3 regions of the Pelomonas sp. SE-A7 genome follow, and region 1 is predicted to be linked to each of the others. Evidence: predicted binding sites of a transcription regulator. Region 1 holds the regulator's gene; each other region holds the start of a gene.
The links. Region 1 encodes sigma-54, which starts transcription at its own class of promoters, with help from an activator protein. Its sites were predicted from a motif close to TGGCANGNAANCTGCTTT; they were not measured.
Positions count from the first base shown of each region.

Region 2: the regulator sigma-54 is predicted to act here: its motif matches at 2,502-2,519, upstream of QT382_RS00630 (PEP-CTERM sorting domain-containing protein).
Region 3: the regulator sigma-54 is predicted to act here: its motif matches at 3,179-3,196, upstream of QT382_RS08885 (urease subunit gamma).

Region 1 is NZ_JAUASW010000001.1:2,888,370-2,895,543, forward strand. Features, by position in the region: gene argS (arginine--tRNA ligase) at 1-1,145, shown strand, start outside; gene QT382_RS13030 (SPOR domain-containing protein) at 1,142-1,855, shown strand; gene QT382_RS13035 (thiol:disulfide interchange protein DsbA/DsbL) at 1,900-2,553, shown strand; gene lptA (lipopolysaccharide transport periplasmic protein LptA) at 2,633-3,262, shown strand; gene lptB (LPS export ABC transporter ATP-binding protein) at 3,277-4,032, shown strand; gene QT382_RS13050 (RNA polymerase factor sigma-54) at 4,054-5,559, shown strand; gene QT382_RS13055 (THUMP domain-containing class I SAM-dependent RNA methyltransferase) at 5,615-6,877, shown strand; gene QT382_RS13060 (16S rRNA (uracil(1498)-N(3))-methyltransferase) at 6,881-7,174, opposite strand, start outside.
Region 2 is NZ_JAUASW010000001.1:140,127-147,300, forward strand. Features, by position in the region: gene QT382_RS00605 (serine hydrolase domain-containing protein) at 1-231, shown strand, start outside; gene QT382_RS00610 (2Fe-2S iron-sulfur cluster-binding protein) at 238-537, opposite strand; gene QT382_RS00615 (YgjP-like metallopeptidase domain-containing protein) at 564-1,085, shown strand; gene QT382_RS00620 (tRNA dihydrouridine synthase) at 1,082-2,032, shown strand; gene QT382_RS00625 (MmcQ/YjbR family DNA-binding protein) at 2,029-2,379, shown strand; gene QT382_RS00630 (PEP-CTERM sorting domain-containing protein) at 2,613-3,398, shown strand; gene dinB (DNA polymerase IV) at 3,389-4,654, opposite strand; gene QT382_RS00640 (hemerythrin domain-containing protein) at 4,704-5,195, opposite strand; gene argH (argininosuccinate lyase) at 5,192-6,595, opposite strand; gene QT382_RS00650 (sensor histidine kinase) at 6,661-7,174, shown strand, end outside.
Region 3 is NZ_JAUASW010000001.1:1,968,570-1,975,743, reverse strand. Features, by position in the region: gene rsgA (ribosome small subunit-dependent GTPase A) at 1-787, opposite strand, end outside; gene QT382_RS08890 (M20/M25/M40 family metallo-hydrolase) at 1,270-2,955, opposite strand; gene QT382_RS08885 (urease subunit gamma) at 3,206-3,508, shown strand; gene QT382_RS08880 (HupE/UreJ family protein) at 3,513-4,076, shown strand; gene QT382_RS08875 (urease subunit beta) at 4,079-4,384, shown strand; gene ureC (urease subunit alpha) at 4,381-6,099, shown strand; partial or broken gene ureE (urease accessory protein UreE) at 6,102-6,608, shown strand; gene QT382_RS08860 (urease accessory protein UreF) at 6,604-7,174, shown strand, end outside.

The sequences.
Region 1 (7,174 bases):
AAGGCTGGCCCGAGGCCGCCTACAACGGCGACTACATCCAGGACATCGCCGACGCCTTCCTGCGCAAGGAGACGGTCAAGGCCGACGACCGCGAGTTCACGGCCTCGGGCGACGTCAACGACCTGGACGGCATCCGCCAGTTCGCCGTGGCCTACCTGCGCCATGAGCAGGACCTGGACCTGCAGGCCTTCGGCCTCAGGTTTGACAACTACTTCCTGGAGTCCAGCGTCTACGCCGGCGGCCAGCTGGAGAAGGCGGTCGAGCGCATGGTCGCCAGTGGCAAGACCTACGAGGAAGGCGGCGCGCTGTGGTTCCGGTCCACCGACTACGGTGACGACAAGGACCGGGTGATGCGCAAGAGCGAAGGCGGCTTCACCTACTTCGTGCCTGACGTGGCCTACCACGTCAACAAGTTCCAGCGCGGCTACACCAAGTGCATCAACATCCAGGGCACGGACCACCACGGCACCATCGCCCGGGTGCGCGGTGGCCTGCAGGCCCAGGAGCTGGGCATTCCGCAGGGCTTCCCGGACTATGTGCTGCACAAGATGGTCACGGTGATGAAGGGCGGCGAGGAGGTCAAGATCTCCAAGCGCGCCGGCTCCTACGTGACGCTGCGCGACCTGATCGAATGGACCAGCCGCGATGCGGTGCGCTTCTTCCTGATCAGCCGCAAGGCCGACACCGAGTTCACCTTCGACGTGGACCTGGCGCTGAAGCAGAACGACGAGAACCCGGTGTTCTATGTGCAGTACGCCCATGCGCGCATCTGCTCCATCATCCGCAACTGGGGTGGCGACGAAGCCCAGCTCCAGGGCGCCGACCTCAGCCTCTTGAGCGCGCCCACCGAGGCCGCCCTGATGCTCAAGCTGGCCGACTACCCGCGCATGCTGTCCGGCGCCGCCAACGGCCTGGCGCCGCATGACGTGGCCTTCTACCTGCGCGACCTGGCCGGCCTGTTCCACAGCTACTATGCGGCCGAACGCGTGCTGGGCCAGGCCGAAGACCTGACCCGCGCCCGGGTGGCCCTGCTGGCCGCCACGCGCCAGGTGCTGCGCAATGCCCTGGCGGTGCTGGGTGTCAGCGCGCCGGAAGCGATGTCCCGCGAATCGACCGAATCGGAAGAAAAGGCAGAGAAGGCATGAGCGAAAAGAAGGGTGGTGGCAAGCCCGGCGCCGGTGGCGCGCCCGGCGGTGGCAGCAGCAGCGAGCAGCGCGGCGGCTTCGTCCTCGGGCTGATCGTCGGCCTGCTGATCGGCCTGGCCGTGGCCCTGGGCGTGGCGCTGTACATCAACAAGACGCCCATCCCCTTCGTCAACAAGGTGCCGCAGCGCACGGCCGAGCAGGACGCCGAAGAGGCCGAGCGCAACAAGAACTGGGACCCGAACGCCCCGCTGGCCGGCAAGAACGGCAAGGCGGCCAGCGGCGTGGTCAGTGCCGGCGAAGCCCCGGCGCCCAAGCCGGCTGCGGCCCACGCCAGCAGCGCCGCCCCGGTCCAGGCCCCCGCGCCAGCCCCGGCCGCCGCACCGGCTCCGGCGCCGGTCGCCAGCAAGGCCGTGGCCAGGACCGAGTCCAAGCCTGAAGCCAAGGCCGCCGACGCCAAGGCAGCGTCAGCCGACCCGTCGATCTACTTCGTGCAGGCCGGCGCCTACCTGAAGACCGACGACGCCGAGGCCCAGCGCGCCAAGCTGGCCTTGCTCGGCCATGTGGCCAAGATCTATGAGTTCGAGCAGTCGGGCCGCACCGTCTACCGGGTCCGCATCGGCCCCCTGGATGCCCGCGACGAGGCCGAAGGCCTGCAGAAGAAGCTCGAGGGCTCGGGCGTCGAGGCCAACCTGGTCCGCGTGCAGCGCTGAGCCGCCGCCCTCCCCATTCCCTTCCCCTTACAGAGGAAAGCTCCATGAAGCGCCGTGATTTCTCCGCCCTCGGACTCGCCGCCCTGGCCGGCAGCAGCGCCTGGGCCCAGGGCGGGCCGGTCGAAGGCAAGCATTACAAGCGCCTGGGCAACCCGGTGCCGACCACGCCCGGCAAGATCGAGGTGATCGAGTTCTTCTGGTACGGCTGCCCGCATTGCTATGCGCTGGAGCCGATGCTGCGTGAATGGGTCAAGCAGCTGCCGGCCGACGTGGCCTTCCGCCGCATCCATGTGGGCTTCCGGCCCAACATCAAGCCGCACCAGAAGCTGTTCCTGACGCTGGAAGCGCTGGGCAAGTCCGAGGAGCTGCAGGGCCGGGTGTTCGAGGCCTTCCATCGCGAACGTGTCGACGTGGAAGAGGACAAGGACATGCTGGCCCTGGCCGTGCGGCTGGGCGTGGACCAGGCCAAGTTCGCCGCCATGTACAACTCGTTCGCGATCAACGGCAAGATGGCCACGTCCAACAAGCTGAGCGAGGCCTACAACATCGACGGCGTGCCGGCCCTGGGCATCGCCGGCCGCTTCTGGACCTCGCCCTCCATGGTCGGCGCCGCCGGCATGAGCGAGCAGGACATGGGCATGCGCGCGCTGCAGGTCACGAACGCCCTGATCCAGGGCGTGCGCAACGGAAAGCTGTGACGCATTTGACGCCGGCTGGGGCGGGGGCTGGCCCTAGAATGGCCTGCAATTTCTGTGCCGCGATTGCACCTTCCCTGCCATGCGTCTTCCTGCCCTGCCTTCCGCACTGCCGCTGCTGCTGACCGCCCTGCTGGTCGCGGCACCCGTGGGCGCCGCCAAGGGCGACCGCGAACGCGATCTCAGCATCAGCCATGACGAAGGCGGCCGCGCCGAGCTGGCCAACCAGCTGACCGAATTCACCGGCAATGTGCAATTGAGCCAGGGCAGCCTGCTGCTCAGGGCCCACCGGCTGCAGCTGCGCGAGACGCCGGACGGCTTCTTCCAGGCCAATGCCACGGCCAAGCCGGGCGAGCAGGTCAGCTTCAAGCAGGACCGCGACAAGCCGGGCGAGAGCATCGAGGGTTTCGCCGACCAGATCGACTACGACGGCAAGGCCGAGACCGTGCGCTTCACAGGCAATGCCGTGCTGCGCCAGCTGCGCAACGGCCAGGTGTTCTCGGAAACCGTGGGCAGCGAGTTCGTCTACGACAACCGCAAGGAAGAATTCCTGACCAAGGGCGGCGCCCATGAGCGCAGCCCCAACGGCCGGGTCCGCCATGTGTTCACGCCTAGGCTCGCCGCCGAGGCCGCTGCGTCGGCCGCCAGCAGCCCGGCCGTGCCGCTGAAACCCAGCAGCACCCTGCAGACCGCTCCGCGCAAGCCCCAATGAGCCTGGAGCAAGCCATGACCGCCGGCCAGCCCAGCCGGCTCGAAGCCGAGGGCCTGCAGAAGACCTACGGCGTGCGCCGCGTGGTCAAGAACGTGCATCTGGCCGTGGACAGCGGCGAGGTCGTCGGCCTGCTGGGGCCCAACGGCGCCGGCAAGACCACCAGCTTCTACATGATCGTGGGCCTGGTGCGCGCCGATGCCGGCGAGATCCGCCTGGACGGCGAAGCGCTGGAGCGCCTGCCCATCCACCGCCGCTCGCGCCTGGGCCTGTCCTACCTGCCACAGGAAGCCTCGATCTTCCGCAAGCTGACGGTGGAGGAGAACATCCGCGCCGTGCTGGAGCTGCAGCAGGACGAGAACGGCAAGCCCTGGACCAAGGCCCGCACCAACGAGATGCTGGACAGCCTCTTGCACGAGCTGTCGATAGAGAAGCTGCGCGACAGCCCGGCGCCGGCCCTGTCCGGTGGCGAGCGGCGGCGCGTCGAGATCGCCCGCGCCCTGGCCACGCAGCCGCGCTTCATCCTGCTGGACGAGCCCTTCGCCGGTGTGGACCCGATCGCGGTGCTGGAGATCCAGCGCATCATCGGCTTCCTGAAGGCGCGCGGCATAGGCGTGCTGATCACCGACCACAACGTCCGCGAGACCCTGGGCATCTGCGACCGCGCCTACATCATCAGCGAGGGCGAGGTGCTGGCCGAAGGCACGCCGGACGAGCTGGTCGCCAATGCCGACGTCCGCAAGGTCTATCTCGGCGAACACTTCCGGATGTAAGGCCGATGGCGCTGCACTGAGATGAAGCCCACCTTACAGGTCCGCCTCAGTCAGCACCTGGCGCTGACGCCCCAGTTGCAGCAGTCGATCCGGCTGCTGCAGCTGTCGACGCTGGAGCTGCACCAGGAGGTGGAGCAGATGCTGGCGCAGAACCCGCTGCTGGAGGCCGACGAGGAGTTCGGCAATGCCGTCACCGCGCCCGAGCTGAGCGAGATCCGCGGCAATGCCGCCGACGAGCCCGATGCCTCGCCCGCCGGTGAAGGCGAGACCAGCGCCGAGATCAAGGCCGAGGACTTCGGCACCACCGAGCGCGACGACTGGGAGAACGGCACCGAGGGCGACGACTTCGACGGCATCCGCGAAACCCCCGGCAGCAGCGCTCCCGCGGGCGACGACGACGGCGAGCGGCCCGAGTCCGAAGGGCCCGGCATCAGCCTGCAGGATCACCTCAAGCAGCAGATGGCCGGCATGTCGCTGAGCGAGGAAGACCGCGCCGCGCTGTTCGTGCTGATCGAATCGCTGGACGAGGACGGCTACCTGGCCGACCCGCTGGAAGAGATCGCCGCCGCCCTGGCCGGCGAGGCGGCCGACGCCGAGGAACTGGACGAGCTGCTGGACCGGCTCAAGGTGGCCCAGCGCTGGCTGCAGAGCATGGAGCCCACCGGCGTCGGTGCCCGCGACCTGTCGGAATGCCTGCTGCTGCAGCTGCGCGCCCGGCCGCGCAGCCAGGTGCAGGTTGTCGCCATCCTGATCTGCAAGAGCCTGCTTGAACACCTCGCCAGGCGCGACCTGCGCAAGCTGATGGCCCTGACCGGCGCCGACGAGCAGCTGCTGCGCGAGGCGCAGGCCCTGATCCAGAGCCTGGAACCCAAGCCGGGCCGGCAGTTCGCGCGGGGCGAGGCGGCGGCCGTCGTGCCCGATGTGATCGTGGTGAAGAGCGGCCGCGGCTTCAAGGTCATGCTCAACCCCGAGGTCGCGCCCAAGCTGCGCATCAACGAGCTCTATGCGCAGGCGCTGCGCCAGACCCGCGGCGGCATCAGTAACAGCCCGCTCGGCGGCCAGCTGCAGGAGGCGCGCTGGTTCATCAAGAACATCCAGCAGCGCTTCGACACCATCCTGCGGGTCTCGCAGGCCATCGTCGAGCGCCAGAAGGGCTTCTTCCAGCATGGCGCGCTGGCGATGAAGCCGCTGGTGCTTAGAGAAATAGCCGACGAGCTGGGCCTGCACGAATCCACCATCTCGCGCGTCACCACGGCCAAGTACATGGCTACGCTGCACGGCACCTTCGAGCTCAAGTACTTTTTCGGCTCGGGCCTCAACACCGAGGCCGGCGGCAATGCCTCCAGCACGGCGGTACGGGCACTGATCAAGCAATTCGTCGATGCCGAGGATCCGAACAAGCCGCTCTCGGACAGCTCGCTGTCGGAGATGCTGGAGGAGCAGGGCATCCAGGTGGCCCGCCGCACGGTGGCCAAGTACCGCGAGGCGCTGAAGATCGCGCCGGCCAATCTGCGCAAGGCGCTGTGAGCCGGGGCCTGGGGGACAATCGGCGCTTCTTTGCCTTGTCTCCTCTGGCCCGCCGATGTCCCGCCCCGAATCCCTAGAACTCTTTGTCTCCTGCCCCGGCGGTGTCGAACCGCTGCTGGAGGCCGAGCTGCGCGCCCTGTTCCCGCGCGGCCTGCTGGAGCCGCTGCGCGGCGGCGTGGCCGTGCACAAGGCGCCGGCCGAGGTGGTGCTGAGCATCAACCTGGAAAGCCGCCTGGCCCAGCGGGTGCTGGTCGAGCTGATCGAGGGCGGCTACCGGCATGAGGACGACCTCTATGCCCTGGCCCGCAAGGTCGACTGGACGCGCTGGATAGGCCCCAGCGAGACCATCAAGATCGACACCACGGCCCAGCGCTCGCCGCTGCGCAGCCTCAATTTCGCCACGCTGCGCATCAAGGACGCGATCTGCGACACGATCCGCGACGCGACCGGCGAGCGGCCCAGCGTGGACACCCGCGAGCCCGACCTGCCCGTGGTGCTGCACCTGAGTGAAGAGCGCGCCGCGCTCTACGTGGACACCTCGGGCGCGCCGCTGTTCAAGCGCGGCTGGCGCCTGGACAAGGGCGATGCCCCGCTGAAAGAGACGCTGGCCGCCGCCATGCTGGCGGCGGCCGGCTGGCAGGGCACGGCCGAGACCGGCGGCGCCCTGCACGACCCCTGCTGCGGCTCCGGCACCATTCCCATCGAGGCGGCCCAGATCGCCTGCGGCATCGCCCCCGGCCTGCAGCGCCGCTTCGCCTTCGAACGCCAGAAGCCCTTCGCCGCGCTGCGCGCCCGCTGGGCCGAGATGAAGCAGGCCGCAAAGGAACGCATCCATGCGCCGGCCGTGCCCATCTACGCCAGCGACGTGGCCTTCCGCATGGTCGACTTCGCCCGCCGCAATGCCGAGCGGGCCGGCGTGGCCCAGTACATCCAGTTCAACGGCGGCGATGCGCTGGAACGCCCGGCGCCCAAGCTGCCCGCGGGACTGGGCGGCACGCTGATGATGAACCCGCCCTATGGCGAACGGATCGAGGTGCGCGGCAAGGCCGCGGCCGTGCGCGATGCCTCGGGCTCGGAGCAGCGCGACGCAGACGACGACTTCTTCCCCCGCCTCGCCTCGCACTGGAAGCATGGCTACACCAGCAACGAGGCCGGCTGGACCGCCTGGATGCTGAGCCCGGACATGAAGCTGCCGAACAAGATGCGGCTCAAGGAATCGCGCCGCTTCCCGATGTGGAACGGCCCCATCGAATGCCGGCTGTTCCGCTTCGACCTGGTCAAGGGCTCGGCCCGCGAGAAGCGGGCCGAAGCCTCTTGAGCCTCAGCTCTTTTCGCTGAGGGCCAGCCAACCGAGCACGGCCAGCGGGGCCGTGTCGGCCCGCAAGATGCGCGGACCCAGCTGGGCCGCGACAAAGCCTTGCGCCCGCGCGGCCGCTTCCTCGGCCGGACTCAGGCCACCCTCAGGGCCGCTCAGCACCAGGGTCTGATCGCCCGGTACCGCCGTCAGCCTGGACAGCGGTTCAGCGGCCATCGGGCTCAGCAGCCAGCGCCGCTGCGAGGCAAGACCCGGCCCCAGGCTGGCCAGCCAGGCCGCCAGGCTCTGCACCGGCTCGAT
Region 2 (7,174 bases), 2.7 Mb from region 1:
GGCGAGTACAGCTCGCCTCAGTTCTCGATCAAGCTCTTCGTCGATGACAAGGGCCTGCTGCTCAGCCAGGCGCCGGGCCAGCCGGCCATAGAAATGAAGGCGGTCTCGCCGCGCCTGCTGCGCACCGTGGGTGTCGACGCCACGCTGGAATTCAGCGACGAAGAGGGCCGCGCGGCCTCGCTGACGCTGAAGCAGGGGCCGGCCCAGCTGAAACTGCTGCGCAAGAACTGAGGGTGCTCAGTCGCCCGCCCGCCGCAGCACCAGGTCGCTGCGCGGGCTGGCGACGCAGGGCAGTATCCAGCCCGCGGCCTTCTCCTCGGCCAGCAGGCCGGGCCACTCGATGCGGTACTCGATGCGGCCTTCCAGCAGCCGGCACATGCAGGCCCGGCAGCTGCCGTTGCGGCAGGAATGCGGCATCTTGAGACCGGCCGCCAGGGCGCTCAGCAGCAGGGTCTGATCGCCGGCGCAGCGCCAGGTCTGCGGCTGCGGGACAATCCGCACCTCGTAGTCCCTGCTCTGTTCCGTCTTGTTGGGCATGACGCCATCATGCCTGCTCCGCCTCCATGTCTTCCCTCGCACCCGGCAGCCTTGCACTGAAATTCCTGGCCGGCTATCCGCCTGCGCTGATCCAGCAGGTCGAGGCCCTGATCGCCGACGGCCGCCTGGCCGAATCGCTGGCCCGCCGCCACGGCGAGGCGCATGAGGTGCGCAGCGACAAGGCCTTGTTCGACTACTGCCAGGCGCTGAAGGAGCGCCACCTGCGCAATGCGCCGCCGCTGGACAAGGTGCATTACGACGCAAAGCTGCGCGTGATCCAGCATGCGTTGGGCACGCATACCCGCGCGCCCAAGGTCCAGGGCAGCAAGCTGAAGATGCGCCGCGAGATCCGCATCGCCAGCCTGTTCCGCGAGGCGCCAGCCAACTTCCTGAAGATGATCGTGGTCCACGAGCTGGCGCATCTGCGCGAGCTGGAGCACAACAAGGCCTTCTACCAGCTGTGCCAGCACATGGAGCCTGACTACGCGCAGCTGGAGTTCGACCTGCGGCTTTACCTGATCAAGCTGGAGCTGGAGAAGCTCGAATGATTTTGTTGGCGCCCATGGAGGGCCTGCTCGACCACATGCTGCGCGACGTGCTGACCCGCGTTGGCGGCATAGACCGCTGCGTGTCGGAATTCATCCGCATCACCGACATGCTGCTGCCCAAGCGCGTGTTCACCCGCATAGTCCCCGAGCTCTTGAACGGTGGCCTGACGCCGGCCGGCGTGCCGGTGCGCGCCCAGCTCCTGGGCTCGGATCCGGTCTGCATGGCCGACAACGCCGGCCGCCTGGCCGAGCTGAAGCCGGCGGGCATCGACCTCAACTTCGGCTGCCCGGCCAAATGCGTGAACCGCCATCGCGGCGGCGCCGTGCTGCTGGACGAGCCCGAGCTGATCCACGAGATCGTCAAGGCCGTGCGTCAGGCCATGCCCGAGGCCATGCCGCTGTCGGTCAAGATGCGCCTGGGCTACATGGACTACAGCCGCACGCTGGACTGCGCCCAGGCCATGGTCGAGGCCGGCGCCGAGGAAATCGTGGTCCATGGCCGCAGCAAGGCGGACGGCTACAAGCCGCCGGCCTACTGGGACCGCATAGCCGCCGTGCGCGAGGCCGTGCCGGTCAACGTGGTGGCCAATGGCGAGATATGGACCGTCGAGGATGCGCGGCGCGCCCAGGCCGAATCCGGCTGCCAGGACCTGATGCTGGGCCGCGGCATGGTGGCCGACCCGGGCCTGGCCCTGGCGGTCTCGCAAGCCGGTCGCGCAAGCATGGACTGGGACGAGCTGCAACCGCTGATGCTGCATTTCTGGCGGCTGGTCCGCGAGCATGTGCAGGCCAAGCACCAGGCCGGCCGGCTCAAGCAATGGCTGCACTACCTGCGCCGCCGCTATCCCGAGGCCGAGGAAGCCTATCTGAGGCTTCGCACCGTCAATGATCCCCAGCTGCTGGAGCAGCAGTTCTTCCATCCAGAACCCGAAGGAGTCGACGCATGAGCTATGCCGCCTTGAAGAAGCATGCGATGTCGCTGCCCGGCGCGACCGAGGACATCAAGTGGGGCGCCGACTGGGTGGCCAGCGTGGGCGGCAAGATGTTCTTCGTCGGCGGTCCGCTGCCGGACTGGAACGGCTGCTCGTTCAAGGTGGACGAGCACCGTTTCCTCGAACTGACCGACATGCCCGGCCTCGAGCCGGCGCCTTATCTGGCGCGGGTCAAGTGGGTCAAGCTGTCCGATCCCAAGGCCCTGCCGCTGGCCGAGCTCAAGGCCCTGGTCGAGCGCTCGCATGCGCTGGTGCTGGCCGGTCTGACCAAGAAGCTGCAAAAGCAGATCCTGGGGCTCTGAGTCTTGTGCGCAGCGCGCACCAGGCCCTTGTCGACAGGATTTACAGCGACGCACCCGCTGCTGGCTTGGTAACTACGCGTCCATCCTTGCTCTCCTGCGTCAGCTCTGCCCGCAGGCCAGGCTGGCATTGAAATTGCGCTCCTTGCGCCCCGTCCTTGACGCCCAGTCCGCTGTGCGCCATGTGGCGAACATGGGCGAGATTCGCCTGATTCATTCATGCAAGGAGGTCAACAATGACGATTCGATTCGACGCTTGGCGCCGATTCCTTGGCGCCGTGGCGGTGTCGCTTTGCGCGGGTACGGCCGCCCAGGCCGGCCCAGTGATGCCGGCCTTCGGCGACGTGCCCACGGGCTGGGTCACCGACCGCTACGCCCCCGCGCAGTTCGCCAACATGGGCGCCTACAAGGGCCGCGGCGATGTGCTGGCCATCGGCATCAGCCAGGCTGATGCGCTGGCCAACCGGTCCGGCCCGTACCAGTCGGCCTTCTACAACACGCAGGGCATGCAGCATGCGGTGAGCGGCGGCGCCGGTTCGTCGATCGACGCCAGCCTCTATGTCGATGCTGCTTGGCGCGACGGTCAGGCCGGCAACGTGCGAACCGACATGTGGGGTGTCGCCTCCGGCGGCGCTCAGCTCGGCTACGCCATCATCGGCTTTACCAACTACGGCGGCGATGCACGCTACCGCGTCTGGGATGCTGATACGCAGACCGGCTGGGTCGATCTGGACCTGGCCGTCCAGTTCGGCCAATGGACCGATTTCAGCATCAACTTCACGGGCAGCAGTTTCGACTACTTCGTCAACGGGGCGCTGGCCTACTCCGACCAGACGATAGGTGGCGCGACCGGCTACTCGGCGGTCATCATGCAGGCCTACAACTTCGGCGATCCATCGCTGCAGGGAGCGGTCGCCAAGGACTACACCGTGCACTGGGCCAACGTGCCGGAGCCAGGTTCGCTGGCGCTGGCCGGACTTGGCCTGGTCGCCCTGGTGGCGCGTCGCCGTCGTCAGGCCTGATCGGGGTCGAACAAGGCAAGGCTGGCCTGTTCGACTCCAGCCTGCGCCTCGTCGGCATTGGCCGTCCCCAGGGACGGCCTTTTCTTTGGGGCTGGCACGGGATCGCCGGGGTGCGAGAGACTGCCCACCCGCACGCCGAGCAGCCGCAGCCGGCGACCCAGGTCCACCCGCTTGAGGCAGAGGCCGGCCGCGCGGCGTATCGAAGCCGCATCGGCCACCGGCACATCCAGCGTCAGGTCGCGGGTCACGGTGACGAAACCCTCGAAGCGCAGCTTGATGCCTATGGTGCGGCCCTGGTAGCCCTTGCGGCCCAGGTCGCGGGCCAGTTGCTCGCACAGCTCGGTGAAGATACGGCCCAGCAGCGCGCGGTCGTGCACCGCATGCAGGTCGCGTTCGAAGGTGGTTTCGCGGCTGATGGACACCGGCTCGCTGAAGGTCACCACGGGCCGCTTGTCGCGGCCATGCGAGGCTTCGTGCAGCCAGGCGCCGTAGGTCTTGCCGAACTGCTCGACCAGCCAGGGAAGCGGCTTCTCGGCGATGTCGCCCACGGTCTCCACGCCCAGCGACGAAAGCTTGGCCGCGGCCTTGGGGCCTATGCCGTTGATCTTGCGCGCCGCCAGCGGCCAGATGCGGGTCTCCAGATCGGCCAGGGTGAGCACGGTGAGGCCGTCGGGCTTGTCCAGCTCGGAGGCGATCTTGGACAGCAGCTTGTTCGGCGTGATGCCTATGGAGCAGGTCAGGCCGGTGGCATTGCGGACCGAGTTCTTGATCTCGCGTGCAATCGCCTTGACCCCGCCCAGCGGGTCGTGGCCGACCGGTTCGCGGACGCCGGGCACCTCGCTGAGGTCGATGTAGATCTCGTCGATGCCGCGGTCCTCGATCACCGGCGCCACCTCGGCCACGGCAGCCTTGAAAAGTCGCGAGTAGTGGCGGTAGGAATCGAAATCGGTGGGCAGCAGGATGGCGTCGGGTGCGCGCAGCGCTGCCTTCATCAGGCCCATGCCGGAGTTGACGCCCAGGTCGCGCGCCGCATAGGTGGCCGTGGTGATCACGCCGCGGCCTGTGTAGTCGCGCAGCCGCGAGTATTCGCGCGTGCCGTCTTCGCGCAGCCGTGGTGCATGCTCGCGCCGACCGCCCACCACCACGGGCAGGCCCTTGAGCTCCGGGTAGCGCAGCAGCTCCACCGAGGCATAGAAGGCGTCCATGTCCAGGTGCGCGATCAGGCGCTCGGGCAGGGACGGCGGGCTTTCTTCCATCGCGCGATTGTGGCGCGAGCCTGCTGACGGGCCTTGTCAGCAGGACGGGCTAGCGGGCCTCGTCGCTGCAGCTGCCGGCACTGCCGCAGCTGCTGATCGCCACCTCGGACAGGGGCTTGGCCTTGTGGCCAGTGACCGGGTCGTAGCCGACCTCGCCCATGTGGAAGACCAGGGCCGCGTCCATCATCTCGGCATGGGCCGGCAGCCACTGCGCGAGCTCGCCGCCGATGATGCGCATCGGTTCCAGGTCGTTCAGCTCCAGCGCATGGCGCTTCACCTCGTGCAGCACGTTCAGCACCATCTGGTGTTGGCTGCTGTGGCAGTTCTCGGGCGCGAAGCCGGTGTCGGCCATCCAGCGCTCTTCCATCGCGAAATGCGCCTCGGTGTGATCGAGCAAGGCCTGGAAGGCGGGCATGGCGTCGCCGCCGGCCGCCAGGGCCGCGGCCAGGCCGTTGATCAGGTCCACCATCTCCTGGTGCGTGGCATCGAGCTGCGGCTGGTTCAGGACGAGCGAATCGCTCCAGGTCAGCAGCGCGCTCATGACGACAGACGGGCGCGGTGGCGGGCGACCTGGGCGCGCACCTGGCTGGGGGCGGTGCCGCCCAGGATGTTGCGGGCGTTCAGCGAGCCGCGCAGCGACAGCAGCTCGAACACGTCGGCCTCGATGCGGCCGTCGAACTTCTGCAGCTCGGCCAGCGGCAGCTGCGACAGGTCCACGCCCTGCTGGATGGCGATCTTGACCGCATGGGCCACGATCTCGTGGGCATCGCGGAAGGCCAGACCCTTCTTGACCAGGTAGTCGGCCAGGTCGGTGGCCGTGGCATAGCCTCGTGAAGCTGCGCGTTCCATGGCCTCGGGCTTGACCGTGATGCCGCCGCACATCTCGGCAAAGATGCGCAGCGTGTCCTTCAAGGTATCGACCGTGTCGAACAAGGGTTCCTTGTCCTCCTGGTTGTCCTTGTTGTAGGCCAGCGGCTGGCCCTTCATCAGCGTGATCAGGCCCATCAGATGGCCGACCACGCGGCCGCTCTTGCCGCGGGCCAGCTCGGGCACGTCGGGGTTCTTCTTCTGCGGCATGATCGAAGAGCCGGTGCAGAAGCGGTCGGCCAGGTCGATGAAGCCAAAGCTCTGGCTCATCCACAGGATCAGCTCTTCGCTCAGGCGCGAGATGTGGACCATGGCCAGCGAGGCCGCGGCGGTGAATTCGATGGCGAAGTCGCGGTCCGACACCGCGTCCAGGCTGTTCTGGCAGACGGCTTCCATGCCCAGCGTACGGGCCACGCGCTCGCGGTCCAGCGGATAGCTGGTGCCGGCCAGGGCGGCGGCGCCCAGCGGCAGGCGGTTGACGCGCTTGCGCACGTCCTGCAGGCGCTCCGCATCGCGGGCAAACATCTCCACATAGGCCAGCAGGTGATGGCCGAAAGCCACCGGCTGTGCGACCTGCAGGTGGGTGAAGCCCGGCAGGATGACCTCGGCGTTCTTCTCGGCCACCTCCACCAGGGCGCTCTGCAGGGCGATCAGCAGCTGGGAGAGCTCGTCGATCTCGCCGCGCAGCCACAGCCGAACGTCGGTGGCCACCTGGTCGTTGCGGCTGCGGCCGGTGTGCAGGCGCTTGCCGGCGATGCCGACCAGCTCGGTCAGCCGCGCCTCGATGTTCAGGTGCACGTCCTCCAGGTCCAGTTTCCACTGGAAGCTGCCGGCCTCGATCTCGCTGCGGATCTGGGCCATGCCCTTCTGGATGGCGGCATGGTCTTCGGCGCTCAGGATGCCCTGGGCGTTCAGCATCTCGGCATGGGCCAGGCTGCCCTGGATGTCGGCCGCCCACAGGCGCTGGTCGAAATCGACGCTGGCCGTGTAGCGCTTGACCAGCTCGCTCATCGGCTCGGAGAACAGGGCCGACCAGGCCTGGGACTTGTTGGCGAGTTGGTTGTCGGAGGACATCTTGAGGGGCGACCGGGGGCCGTCGCTGGGTGAGAATGCAAGAGCCCGCGATTCTATCGAGCCCCATGCCCGACTCCCGCGACAGCCTCTGGTCCGACACCCGCAGCCTCAGCAGCATGCTGGGCTTTGCGCCCACCCAGCCCGCACCCGAAGTCCTCACGCCACTGTTCGATCCCGAACGCCTGTTCGACGTCTGCCACGTCGGCCTGGTGCTGCGCGCCGTGCTGGGCGTGCAGGTGCTGCTGGGCCTGGGCCTGGCGCTGGCGGCGCCCGGCTTTGCGCGCTGGGTCGAGATGCTGGCCAGCGGCACGGTGGTCAGCCTGACCGGCGTGCTGCTGTGGCTGCTGATCGTCTGCGCCTTGCGCCGCCTGCTGGCCCGCCTCGCCGAGCCTCTGCAATGGATGGGCCTGGGACTGCTCGGCGCGGGCTGTGCGCTGCTGGGCTGGCAATTCCTCTCGCTGGCCAGCGAGGAGGCCACGCCGCTGTTCCGTCTGGTCAGCGTGGGCCTCAGCGGTGCTGCCGCGGCCACCATGCTGCTGACCTGGCTCAAACTGCGCGAGCGTTCGCAGCGGCCGGCCG
Region 3 (7,174 bases), 920 kb from region 1:
TGTCGATGATGCAGGCGCCGCTCTGGCAGCGGTGCAGGCTGCGGCTGGTGGTGGTGTGGCGGCCCCGGCTGTCGTCCATCCGCACGGCGCCGGTGAGCTGCTCGCTGTGGCCGCAGAGGCTGTTGGTCAGCGTGCTCTTGCCGGCGCCGCTGGAACCCAGCAAGACCAGGGTCTGGCCCAGGCCCAGATAGGGGCTCAGCGCTTCGCAGCTGGCGGCCGAGGTGGTGTCCACCGCCAGCACGTCCAGCAGGCCGAGGTGGCTATGGGCCAGATGCCGGCGCACGGCTTTCAGGCGTTCCGCTGGCTGAGCGCAGAGGTCGGCCTTGCTGAGCACCACGACGGCCGGCACGTCGGCACTGCGCGTCAGCACCAGATAGCGGTCGAGCCGCGCCAGGTTGAAGTCATGGTCCAGGCCTAGCACCAGCAGCGCGCAGTCCACATTGCTGACCAGGGGCTGCAGCCGGCCCTCGGGATCGCGGCGGTTCAGGCTGTTGAGCGGCGGGATGTGCTCGCGCACCCAGTGCTGGTCGCCCTCGGCTTCGGCGAGTACCCAGTCGCCCACGGCCAGGCGCTGTCCCTGGGCCTGCAAGGCGTTCAGGAGCTGAGGATGGACGCGGGCCCGCAGCGGGCCCTGGCTGCCTTCCAGGCGCAGCGCGTCGCGGTGGATTTCGGTGATGCGGACCGGGTCCGCCTTGGGGTGTTGGCCGAGCAGCGGATGCAGCAGCGGCAGCAGGTTCTGGTTCAGGCCGAGGCGGCGCAGCGCCTCGAATTGCAAGCTTTCGAGCATGACGGTCTCATGGGCAAAGTAAGCCGGTCCCCGCGGCGCTTGGCGTCGCAGGGGAATGAGGTCAGGGTCGGCCGCACCGGGGCGGCAGCTTGTCGGGCGGGAGGTCTTGCTGGCTGCGCTCAGGGCGAGCGCGGCGCCAGGGTCTTCTCAGCCTTCAGGCAGCCAGGGCGGCGGCCGACAGGGGCTGGACAAGATCACGGGTGGCGTTCATGAGGAGCTCCTGTATTTGAAGGGTTGAGGGGGAATGAGCGGCGCAGTGTGCCACAACACAAAAGCAAAGGGCCACCGAGGTGGCCCTGATCGCTTACCGGACCGCTGCCGCACTGGGGCAGGGACGGGGTACGTCGGCGCTGGTGACGGGTTCCAGTGTTCTGCCCAATTTGCAGCCGGTTTTCGCTTCCGTGCTTCGCATTGTGCGGGCCGTCCGTGACGGCCGCATGACGAAGAACAAGGACTTTGCAGTCCTCTTCCGTTGCAGAGGACTATTTCAGATCGTTCAGCGCCTTGCGTTCCTTGTTGCGGCTGCGCTTGTCGGCCTTGGCCTTGGAGTCGGCCTTTTCCTCGGCCGTGGGCTCGATCGGCATGGGCTTGCGCGGCAGCTTGTTGTCGGCGATGGACGCGTTGTAGACCAGCGTGGCCAGCACCACGGCGGCCTGCTTCATGTCCTCGGGGATCACATGATCGGCCGAGTCCACATGGGTGTGGTGCAGGCGCGTGAAGTAGTCCAGCGGGTCCTGGATGAACTGGAAGCCGGGCAGGCCCACGTTGTCGAAGGACACATGGTCGGTCGAACCCGTTGAGTTGTTCGAGATCGTGCCGTCGCTGAGGTCGGAGACCTGGCCGAACCATTCGGCGAAGGTCGAGCGCGCCGCGGCGTTGCCCTGGGTGGTGATGCCGCGCAGCTTGCCGCTGCCGTTGTCCACGTTGAAGTAGAGCGAGAAGCGCTCATGGTCGGCCAGCTTGCTGATAGGCCAGCCCGGGCTGCTCCACAGCCAGCGGCTCAGCTCGCGCTCCTTCGGGTCGCTGGGCTTGGGACGGGTGGCGAAATGCTGCTCCACATAGGCGGCCGAGCCCAGCAGGCCCTGCTCCTCGCCGGCCCACAGGCCCAGGCGGATGGTCCGCTTGGGGCTGAAGCCCACGGCCTTGAGGATGCGGATCGCCTCCATGGTGATGGCCACGCCGGCACCGTTGTCCACGCCGCCGGTGGCGCCGTGCCAGGAGTCCAGGTGGGCGCCCAGCATCACCAGCTCGGGCTTGTCGCCCTGGCCGGGGATCTCGGCCATCACGTTGTGCGCATTCACGTCTTCGTCGTGGAAACGGGCCACGACGTTGAACGAGATCTTGGGCGTCTGGCCGTTGTCCAGCATGCGGCCCAGCATGTTGTAGTGCTCGACCGGCAGCATCAGGCCCGGCACCGGAAAGGTCTTGCCGACGCGATGGCTCTGGCCCATCACGCGGATCAGGCCGCCGTCCCAGGAGCTACGGAACAGCGCGCCGGCCACGCCCTCGGCCTTGAGGAAGGCGTCGCGGGCTTCGCTGAAGCGGTTGGACTTGCGGCGCTGTTCGATGCTGTCGACCGGCGGCTGCTGGCCTTGGCTGGCTGTGCTCTTGATGTCGAAGTTGCGCATCTCGGCCAGCTCGGCGCTGGAGTAGCGCTTGGAGATCTCGCGGCGCGGCTCCTCGCTCTCGGTCGGCTCGTTCAGCATCACGACCTTGCCCTTGAGCTTGCCCTTGAACTTCTGCAGCTCGGCCTCGGTCACCGCGTCGAGGTAGACCACCTCGGCCTCGACCGTGCCATTGGTGCCCGGCGTCCAGGCCAGCGGAATGGTCTGCAGCGAGGTCTTGCGCGGCGACAGCAGGTCGACGTTGGCATGGTCATAGCTCCAGCCGCGGCCGAACTCGAAGGCCTCCTGGTGCACATTGCTCAGGCCCCAGGCCATGAGCTGGTCCTGCGTCCAGCGCGTGGCCTCGCGCATCTTGGGCGAGTTGGTCAGGCGCGGGCCGATCTTGTCGGTCAGCTGGTACAGGGTCTGCATCACCTGCGAGTGATTGAAACCCTGGTCGCGGATCGCGTTGACGACCTCGGGCTCGGGCTTGGCGGCCCAGGCGAGGGCGGGGATCAGCAGGCTGGCGGCCAGGGCCAGGGACAGCTTGTTCAAAGTCGGCATCAACGGGCTCCGCGGGTGAGGAAACTGGATCCAGAGTTGGAAGCGGCGCAGTCTACTGGCGGCTTTCAGGGGTGCCGTTCGTCAGGGGCGGGGCTGTGCGAGAGCGGCATGAGGGGAAACACCGAGCGGACGCCGTGCATGCCGCAGGCCGGTCCTGGTGCAATCAGGGCGAACTTGGTGCATGCGCCATTTGCAAGGCCGGCACCGCCCTGGTGCCCGGCCTTGGCATCGCCCTTGCATTGGCCTGGGCATGGAACTGACGCCGCGTGAGAAAGACAAGCTGATGCTGTTCACCGCCGCCCTGCTGGCCGAGCGCCGCTTGGGCCGTGGGCTGAAGCTCAACTACCCGGAGGCCGTGGCCTTCATCAGTGCCGCGGTGCTCGAAGGTGCCCGCGACGGCCGCACCGTGGCCGAGTTGATGAGCGCGGGCCGTGAGGTGCTGAGCCGGGCTCAGGTGATGGACGGCGTGCCCGAGATGATTCCCGAGATCCAGGTCGAGGCGACCTTTCCGGACGGCACCAAGCTGGTCACGGTCCACCAACCCATTGCCTGAAGCCATGCGCACAAGACTCCCCCTGCTGTTGCTCGTCCTGATTGCTGCGCCGGTGCTGGCCCATACGGACGAAGCGGCCCACAGCCATGTCAGCGGCTTCTGGGCCGGTGCGGTCCATCCCTGGACCGGTGCCGACCACCTGGCCGCGATGCTGGCCGTGGGCCTGTGGAGCGCCCTGGCGCTGCGCCAGCCTCTGCGCGCACCACTGGCGTTCGCGGCCTCGCTGCTGGCCGGCGCCTTGCTGGCGATGCTGAGCGGCTGGGCCCAGCCGGCGGTGGAGGCGGGCATCACGGTCTCGCTGGCGGTGCTGGGCTTGCTGGTGGCTTTGAAGGTGGGCCTGCCGCCGGCCATCGGCGCTGCGACGGCGGCCCTGCTGGCCTTCAGCCATGGCTCGGCCCATGGGCTGGAACTGCAGGGCCTGGCAGCGCTGGCCGGCATGGTGGCCAGCACGCTGGTGCTGCACGGACTCGGCCTCGCCCTGGGTTGGAAACTGCGCAGCGCGCCCAGGCTGGCCCATGGCCTGCTCGGTGCCGGTGTTGCGGCGATTGCGCTGACCCGGGTGCTCTGAAGATGATTCCCGGCGAGCTGATCACGGCCGACGGCGAGCTGGAGCTGAACCCAGGCCGGCGCACGCTGACCCTCAAGGTGGCGAACACCGGCGAGCGGCCCATCCAGGTCGGCTCGCACTACCACTTCGCCGAAACCAATGCGGCGCTGGACTTCGACCGCGGCGCGGCGCGCGGCATGCGGCTCAACATCTGCAGCGGCACGGCGGTGCGCTTCGAGCCGGGGCAGGCGAGGACGGTGGAGTTGGTGGAGCTCGGGGGCGACCGCGTCGTCCACGGTTTCCGCGGCCTGGTGATGGGCAAGCTATGAGAATCAGCCGTCGCGCCTATGCCGAGATGCTCGGCCCCACCGTCGGCGACAAGTTCCGCCTGGCCGACACCGCCCTCGTGATCGAGGTCGAGCAAGACCTGACCCTGCGCGCCGGCGGCTACGGCGAGGAGGTGAAGTTCGGCGGCGGCAAGACCGTGCGCGACGGCATGGGCCAGTCGCAGCGGCCGAATGGCCCCGGGCCCGGCGACGCGGTCGACACCGTGATCACCAATGTCGTCATCATCGACCACTGGGGCATAGTCAAGGCCGACATCGGCCTGCGCGGCTGCCGCATCGCCGCCATCGGCAAGGCTGGCAATCCCGATGTACAGGACGGCGTGGACATCGTCATCGGCCCCGGCACCGAAGTCATTGCCGGCGAGGGCCAGATCGTGACGCCCGGCGCCATTGACACCCACATCCACTTCATCTGCCCGCAGCAGATCGAAGAGGCGCTGATGAGCGGCGTGACCACGATGATTGGCGGCGGCACCGGGCCGGCCACCGGCACGCTGGCGACCACCTGCACGCCGGGCCCCAGCCATATCGCGACGATGCTGAAGGCGGCCGAGGCCTTTCCGATGAACCTGGGCTTTCTCGGCAAGGGCAACGCCAGCCGGCCCGAGGGCCTGATGCAGCAGATCGAGGCCGGTGCGATCGGCCTCAAGCTGCACGAGGACTGGGGCACGACGCCGGCCGCCATCGACAACTGCCTGAACGTGGCCGAGGCCACCGACACCCAGGTCGCCATCCACACCGACACGCTGAACGAGAGCGGCTTCGTCGAGGACACGATCGCCGCGTTCAAGGGCCGCACCATCCACAGCTTCCACACCGAGGGCGCCGGCGGCGGCCATGCGCCGGACATCATGAAGGTGGTGGGCGAGGCCCATGTGCTGCCCAGCTCGACCAACCCGACGCGGCCCTTCACCGTCAACACGCTGGACGAGCACCTGGACATGTTGATGGTCTGCCACCATCTCGATGCCGGCATTGCCGAGGATCTGGCCTTCGCCGAGTCGCGCATCCGCCGCGAGACCATCGCGGCAGAGGACGTGCTGCACGACCTGGGCGCGATCAGCATGTTCTCATCCGACAGCCAGGCCATGGGCCGCGTCGGCGAGGTGAGCCTGCGCTGCTGGCAGACCGCGCACAAGATGAAGCTCCAGCGCGGCGCCTTGCCCGGTGACGGGCCCGGCAATGACAACGCGCGGGTCAAGCGCTACCTGGCCAAGCTGGCCATCAACCCGGCCTTAACCCATGGCATCGCGCATGAGGTCGGCAGCATTGAAGTGGGCAAATGGGCCGACCTGGTGCTGTGGAAGCCGGCCTTCTTCGGCGTCAAGCCCAGCCTGATCCTCAAGGGCGGCTTCATCGCCGCGGCGGCGATGGGCGACGCCAATGCCTCGATCCCGACACCGCAACCGGTGCATTACCGGTCGATGTTCGGCAGCTTCGGTGGCGCGCTGGCGCAGGGCTCGCTGAGCTTCGTCAGCCAGGCCGGTCTCGCGAGCGTGGAGAAGCTGGGCCTGGCCAAGACGCTGGCGCCGGTGAAGGGCTGCCGCACGGTGCGCAAGGCCGACATGCGGCTCAACGACTACCTGCCGGTGATGGAGATCGATGCGCAGACCTACGAGGTCCGTGCCGACGGCCAGCTGCTGAGCTGCAAGCCTGCCACCGAGCTGCCGATGGCGCAGCGCTACTTCCTGTTCTGACCATGATCCATGCAAGCAAGCGAATTGCCGGCGGTGCCGGCCTGGCCCTGGCCCTGCTCAAGCGGGCGGCCACGCTGACGCTGGACTGGGACCAGCGCAGCAAGAGCCGCTTTGCGGCCACCGATTCGGCGGGCCGCGAGATCGGCGTGGTGCTGCCGCGGGGCACGGTGCTGCGCGATTCCGATGTGCTGGTGGCGGACGACGGTTCACTGCTGAGCATAGTCGCGGCGGATCAGCCCGTCATGCAGGTGCGCATCTGCGCCGAGCATGGCCGGCCCTTCGATCTGCTGCGCGCCGCTTATCACCTCGGCAACCGCCATGTGCCGCTGGAGCTGCAGCCCGCGCTCCTGCAGTTCGAGCCCGATACGGTGCTGGCCGACATGTTGCGCCGCCAGCACCTGATAGTGACCGAGGCGATGGCGCCCTTCGAGCCCGAGGGCGGGGCCTATGGCGAGGCGGGTGGGCATCACCACCACCATCACGGCCATGGCCATGAGCATGCGCATGACTGAGACCAGCCTGCTGCATCTGCTGTGGCTGGCCTCGCCGGCCTTGCCGGTGGGTGGCTTCAGCTACTCGGAAGGGCTGGAAGCGGCCATCGAGGCCGGCGTTGTTCATGACGAAACCACAGCCGGCATCTGGCTGCTCAACCAACTGGAGCTGGTGCAGGCGCGGGCTGAGCTGCCGGTGGCTGCGGCCGCGCATTACGCGACCTTGTCGCTGGACGCCGCACGCCTGGTCGAGCTGAACGACTGGGTGCTGCTGAGCCGCGAGACCGCCGAGAGCCTGCAGCAGACCCAGCAGATGGGCCGCAGCCTGCTGGTGTGGATGCAGGGCCTGATGCCCGAGGCCGAGGTGCTGTCGTTGCTGCAGGCCCTGACCCCGGCACCGGCCTGGCCCGTGGTCATGGGTGCGGCGACGGCCAGCCGCGGCGCGGCGCTGGAGCCGGCCTTGCAGGCCATCGCCTTCGGTTGGGCCGAGAACCTGGTGCAGGCCGCGGTGCGCTGCGTGCCGCTGGGCCAGACGGCCGGCCAGCGCCTGCTGGCGCGCCTGGTCGAGGCGATTCCGGCGGCGG